DNA from 2 places in the Dorea sp. AGR2135 genome. Region 1 is predicted to be linked to the other one. Evidence: riboswitches for the same ligand, from Rfam matches in the RefSeq annotation. Region 1 holds a riboswitch; the other holds the start of a gene.
What was found. Region 1 has a riboswitch for thiamine pyrophosphate ahead of thiC (phosphomethylpyrimidine synthase ThiC). Riboswitches for the same ligand answer to the same signal wherever they lie in the genome.
Positions count from the first base shown of each region.

Region 2: linked by a shared signal. The riboswitch ahead of thiS (sulfur carrier protein ThiS) and the one ahead of thiC (phosphomethylpyrimidine synthase ThiC) in region 1 are both predicted to bind thiamine pyrophosphate.

Region 1 is NZ_ATVU01000015.1:14,259-17,688, reverse strand. Features, by position in the region: gene G593_RS0110355 (LytR/AlgR family response regulator transcription factor) at 1-433, shown strand, start outside; gene thiC (phosphomethylpyrimidine synthase ThiC) at 557-1,867, opposite strand; TPP riboswitch at 1,984-2,094, opposite strand; gene lepB (signal peptidase I) at 2,347-2,907, shown strand; gene G593_RS0110340 (uracil-xanthine permease family protein) at 2,954-3,430, shown strand, end outside.
Region 2 is NZ_ATVU01000024.1:7,050-10,479, reverse strand. Features, by position in the region: gene thiH (2-iminoacetate synthase ThiH) at 1-777, opposite strand, end outside; gene G593_RS0113545 (thiazole synthase) at 850-1,635, opposite strand; gene thiS (sulfur carrier protein ThiS) at 1,701-1,904, opposite strand; TPP riboswitch at 2,143-2,249, opposite strand; gene G593_RS0113535 (hypothetical protein) at 2,319-3,430, opposite strand, start outside.

The DNA of each region.
Region 1 (3,430 bases):
TCAGTGCTTTGGCAATTTTGAAGTATATGACAGAACTGGAAAGCCGGCACATTTCAGCAGATCGAAGGCGAAAGAGGTAATGGCATATTTGGTGGATCGCAACGGTTCTTCCTGCTCAGTGAAGGAACTGGCAGCAGTTTTATTTGAAAATGAACCCTATGATAAAAAACAACAGTGGTATATTCAGAAGATTTTGTCATCACTGCAACAGACGTTGAAGGAGCTGGAAGCAGAAGACGTAATAGAGAAAAGCTACAATAATATTGCCATTGTTCCGGAGATGATCGACTGTGACTATTACAAATTCAATAAAAAAGATGCAGAGATTATGAATGCATATAAAGGGGAGTATATGTCACAGTACGAATGGGCTGCGTACAATAAAAAGTATCTGAATGACATTCATAAGAGATGGAAAAAGGAAAATAAATAAAACGGTTTTTAGAGAAAAAGCTTCCAGATGAAATGTATTTGTATCTGGAAGCTTTTTCTGTGTATTCCTTTTTCTTATGTATTCTATCTCCTGAGAAGATTCCTGCTATAAGTGGCAGGTGAATTATAAAATATCGATGTATTCGCCGGCAAGTGCTTTGTTCATGCTTCGTACGGCACAGAATTTGCCACACATACTGCATGTATCACTGTGGTCATCCTCCGGACGGCGGCTGTCGCGGATCGCTCTTGCAGTATCCGGGTCAAGAGCACAGGCGTACTGTGCTTCCCAGTCCAGTTTCTGGCGTGCATCCGCCATTTTATCATCAATATCTCTTGCACCAGGGATACCTTTGGCAATGTCAGCGGCGTGGGCGGCAATCTTAGAAGCGATGATGCCTTGTTTTACATCGTCGACATTTGGCAGTGCCAGATGCTCGGCAGGTGTTACGTAGCAAAGGAAAGCAGCACCGTTCATGGCAGCAACTGCGCCTCCAATGGCAGCAGTAATATGGTCATATCCAGGAGCAATATCTGTGACGAGTGGTCCAAGTGTGTAGAATGGAGCGCCCATACAGATGCTTTGCTGAACTTTCATATTGGCTGCGACCTGGTCAAGTGGTACATGTCCAGGACCTTCGACCATGACCTGTACATTATGTGCCCATGCACGTTTTGTCAGTTCGCCGAGGCGTACAAGCTCTTCAATCTGGCATACGTCTGTGGCATCGGCCAGACATCCCGGGCGGCATGCATCACCAAGGGAGATGGTAACATCGTATTCTTCACAGATATCCAGAATCTCGTCGAAATGTTCATAGAACGGATTTTCTTCTCCGGTCATGCACATCCATGCAAATACAAGACTTCCTCCGCGGCTTACGATATTCATTTTACGTTTGTGTTTTTTGATCTGTTCAATAGTTTTGCGGGTGATTCCACAGTGCAGTGTTACAAAGTCCACACCGTCCTCAGCGTGAAGACGTACTACATCGACGAAATCCTGTGCAGTCAGAGTAGCAAGATCTCTCTGATAGTGGATGACGCTGTCATAGACCGGAACAGTTCCGATCATTGCCGGACATTCGTGTGTCAGCTTCTGCCGGAAAGGCTGAGTGTTGCCGTGGCTGGATAAATCCATAATGGCCTCTGCTCCGAGATTTACAGCACTCATCACTTTCTGCATTTCGATATCGTAATCTTTACAGTCTCTAGAGACTCCGAGATTTACGTTGATCTTCGTGCGAAGCATACTGCCGACGCCTTCCGGATTCAGACATGTGTGGTTTTTGTTGGCACAGATTGCAACCTTGCCTTCAGCAACGAGCTTCATCATCTCGTCAGTGGACATATGCTCTTTTTGAGCGACGGTCTTGATTTCAGGCGTGAGAATTCCTTTTCTGGCTGCATCCATTTGTGTAGTGTAGTTTCTCATGTTCATTTTGCCTCCATTTTCATTTTTTGTCTGAGTTTTTCTATAGCGGTACAAGGTGGTGTCCCCAATGTATCGCTTGTATAAAAAAAGAAGATGCGTAGAGCATCTTCCTTAATTATCGCGTTAAGATATGTTCCCTACGTTGGCATTATCCAAATCAGGTTATGGGTCGAAGCGGAATTACGCTTCCTCTCAGCCGGTTTTCACCAGCTCCCCGCATGTAATTTGCGGAATGCCCATAGAATGATATGTATTGTATGGGGCGTTCCGATTTACCAGTTATTATAGACCTGAAAAAACGTAAAAGCAAGATGAAAATGTGATTTTTGCCATTTTTGCCATAACTGGAAGCATTGAAAAATAGAAATAGAAATTAGTTTCCTGCATAGGGCAATGTGTGGTAGAATAGAAACATCTTGTGAGCTATCACACATGATGTTTTGAAAAGAGAATGTTCAAGTAGAAGGGAAGATATATATATGAGTGGAAAGAAAGGGAAACATGAACCGGAAAAAGAAGGGGTACTTGCAACGATATGGGATTATGCCAAGACATTTCTTATCATTTTTCTGGTCGTGTTTGCACTAAATAAACTGGTCTATATCAATGCGGTGATTCCGTCTGAATCTATGCAGACAACAATTATGAAGGGAGACCGGATCATCGGCAGCCGGCTTGCATATAAATCAAAAGATCCGCAGAGGTTTGATATCGTCATTTTTAAATATCCGGATGATCCATCTAAGATATTTATAAAAAGAGTCATTGGTCTGCCTGGGGAGACTGTGGAAGTGAAAGACGGAAAAGTGTACATAGATGGATCAGAGAAGCCATTGGATGATAGTTTCTGCAACGAAGTACCGATCGGAGATTTCGGACCATATGAAGTTCCACAAAACTGCTATTTTATGATGGGGGATAATCGTAATAACAGTTTGGATTCCAGGTACTGGAAGAATCATTTCGTAGAAAAAGATGCGATTCTTGCAAAGGCCGTTTTCCGCTACTGGCCGTTCAGTGAGATTGGGAAGGTTGAGTAGACCGGACTAATAAAAGTAAGAAAAAGGATTTGAGAGGGATAAAACAATGAGTACAACAAACAAAGAAGAAAAAGTGGCAGATGTCAGCACGGAGAATATTTACCGGCTGAACGGAAGAGTGCCACTGAAAAAAGCAATTCCATTCGGGCTGCAGCACGTACTGGCTATGTTTGTATCAAACCTGGCGCCGGTGCTGATCGTTTGCAGTGCCGCGCTTGTAAGAGGAACAGGGGAACACTTGACTTCTGCAGAGATCACCCAGCTTTTACAATGTGCGATGTTCGTGGCAGGTATCGGAACATGTATGCAGTTATATCCGGTGTGGAAGATCGGGTCGGGGCTTCCGATAGTTATGGGAGTCAGCTTTACGTTTCTTGGAAGTCTGTTAGTAATCTGTACCAATCCGGAACTTGGATATGAAGGGATGGTTGGTGCTGTTATTTTAGGAGGTATTTTCGAAGGACTGGTGGGGCTTAGTGCCAGATACTGGAAGCGCTTCCTGACACCGGTCGTATCCGCGTGT
Region 2 (3,430 bases), on a different contig from region 1:
CATGCCACCCTTAAGTGCACGTTCTTGTGTGTTCAATCTATATGGAAAAATCCTTTTATGTCCTGCTAGATGTAATGTTTCATACTTATCTGAATTGTAAGTCTCCTGGAAGACTGTCACATAATCTGCTCCGCATTTATGAAGGTATGCATACTCATCCGAATTCATCGGATATACTTCAAGACCTACCACTTTAAAATATTTTCGTGCAATCTCGCATGCCTTTCCAATATACTCCACATTAAATTTTGTCTTACTCTCACCTGTAAGAATCAATATTTCCTGAAGTCCGGTCTTGGCAATAGCAGCCATCTCTTTTTCAATCTCTTCTTCATTAAGCTGTGCACGGCGAATCTTATTATGACAGTTGAATCCACAGTAAATACAGTAATTTTCACAGTAGTTTGCAATATAAATTGGCGTGAACATATACACACTGTTTCCAAAATGCTTTCTTGTTTCAATCTGTGCTTGCTGCGCAATCTCCTCTAAAAGCGGAAGTGCTGCCGGCGAAAGCAGTGCCTGAAAATCCTCTGGTGTCCGGTTATCATGCGCCAGTGCTCTTCTTACATCTGCTTCTGTATATTTATCATAATCATATGCTTTCATTGCAGAAATAACCTGATCCATCACATCAGATTCTTCCAACTGCTCCATATCCGGAAGATACTTCATATGATCGATACGATTCTTTTTCATATCTTCCAGTATTTCTTCATTTACAATACTTTCATTAAAATGACCATCTTTTTTACTGGTCTGCATTGTTTCTACCATTGCTGTTACATTGATCCTCTCGTATATCTTTTCTTGTATATCTTTATACTTGTATTCTGTTATCAGTGCAATTTACTCATGCAAAAATCCTGTTAATGGTGAAGACGCACTTGCTCCTTTATCCAGTATTCTTCCTAATCCGGAAAGATAAGCACTTCTTCCTGCCTCAATTGCCTTTTTAAACGCTTCAGCCATAACCTGGACATCTCCTGCTGTCGCAATAGCAGTATTGGCCATCACTGCTGACGCACCCATTTCCATAGCTTCACATGCCTGTGACGGACGACCGATTCCTGCATCAACGATAATTGGAAGATCAATCTCATCAATAAGAATCTGGATAAACTCTTTTGTACAGATTCCCTTATTTGAACCGATTGGAGAACCAAGAGGCATCACACAGGCTGCCCCTGCATTTACCAAATCTCTGGCTGCATTCAAATCCGGATACATGTATGGCATAACAACAAACCCTTCTTTTGCAAGGATCTCTGTTGCCTTGATTGTCTCGTAATTATCTGGAAGAAGGTATTTCGAATCGTGAATAACTTCAAGCTTTACAAAATCTCCACAACCCAGCTCTCTGGAAAGTCTTGCAATACGAACTGCTTCCTGCGCATTTCTGGCACCGGATGTATTCGGAAGAAGTGTTACGTCCTTCGGCACATAATCCAGAATATTATCAAGTCCGCCTTCATTAGCACGGCGCAAAGCAAGTGTTACGATCTGTGCTCCTGCTTTTTCAATACATGCTTTCATAAGCTCCAATGAAAATTTTCCAGATCCCATAATAAAACGGGAAGTAAATTCATGTCCTCCCAGGATTAATTTGTCTTCGTTTGTGTTTGTTGTTGTCATTTTTTTATCCACCTTTCTTTGTTTACTCATAAATTATGATACCTGCTATTCGCATATCGTGAAGCTTAGAAGCTTCCGCCGCCCATAAAATGCAGAATCTCTACAACATCTCCATCTTTCAGTACAGTTGTATCGTAATTTTCTCTTTTGATGATCTCCTCATTCAATTCTACTACTACCTGCACCGGAATATAATTACATGCTTTCAAGTATTCCGTTACCGACACTGGATGTTCCAGCGTTCTGTTCTCTCCATTGACTGTAATCATGGCTGCTCCTTTCCGGAAATGCGAGTGCGCATCCTGCCGGAGGCTTTTTATATAAAAGGAAATGTAATTTCCTATTATATAAAACAGAGTTCACAAAGAAATACACCCGCGGTGGTGCACCCCTTCATGAACTCTGTTCACTCTCAAAATTTCCTATATTCTATGATTCGCACCTGGCTTAGAAGAAAAGACGTGGTTTTCTATGCATAATAAAGGAGATACACCAATGTATCTCCCGTAACATTATCTTATACGTTCCTACGTTGGCATTATCCAAATCAGGTTCTAGGTCGAAGTTGAAGACTTCCTCTCAGCCTGCTATCACAAGCTCCCCTTTTATTTACAATGCCTAGTATAAATCGATTTTTATTTTGTGTCAAGAGCACTCGGTAATTTCTTCATTGCTTTCTTCACCTACTTATCTATAAACACGGATATTTTTATCTCCGTCTCGTCTCTTGTATAGACGATGCCATGAATATACTTGCCATCATCAGTCACTTTGCTGATGATATTGTCATAGCATGTTTCTCCTTTGTACTGATACTGCTTGACTAACTGAGCTTCTTTCACTTCTTTCGTGTCCAGTTTTTCCACCGGAAAATACACATATACTTTTTCAGAATTTGTATCAAATGCATAGGCACTGGCTACCTGCTTCGCATCAATAAATCCATTCCCATTCCAATTCTCCTGTGAATCCAGACTGGTTTTTTCAAGTATGATCTGATCCTTTGGATTTTCTGTAATCAGGATAATATCATCCTGAATTTTTTTCTCACATTTTACATAGGTATCTTCACCCGCACCCACAACACGATATCCATTCATCAGATACAGTTGATTCTCTATTCCATTTTCAATCGGCCAGCCAGCCAGATTATAATATGGACACCGAACCGTCTGATATGCTTCCCGGCTCTCGTAATCCGTAAGCAATATTGTATCAACGCCTGTCTTCTGGCTTATCTGCGATACAGGAATCTGTTCTACGTCCTGATTGGCATAAGATACAACAGCTCTTGCAGATTCCTTCTGTAAGACTTCTTCCAGATTTTCCCCATCATAAAATGTGTGGATCATTCCATTTTTTTCGTCTTTTACCGTTCCATACTCACCATAACATACATAGTCACTCTCTGCGTGAAGTCCTGTGATGTTATACATTTCTTGTGCAAATGCTGTGGCAATCTCCTGAAACTGATAATTATCAAGCCCGTCCGTATTCTTTTTCTGCCCTGATATCGCAACTAAAAAATCTGCCCCCTTGTACTTCATTTTCACGAATACATTTCCGGTGGGAGAAGGGAAAAAATCCGGCACCGGACTGGAACTGTATTTCTCACAGTTTATCTCTGTAATCTTTGCATCGATTCCATATTTTTCTCTTATATAATTTTTCGCATTTCCCCGTCCTTGCTTTTCATAACGCTTCATTTCTCTCTTTTCTTCCAGCGTATAGCCACAACCTGTCACTGTAACCATTATCAAAGCAAGAAGGATCCAATAAACGGCTTTTCTTTTTC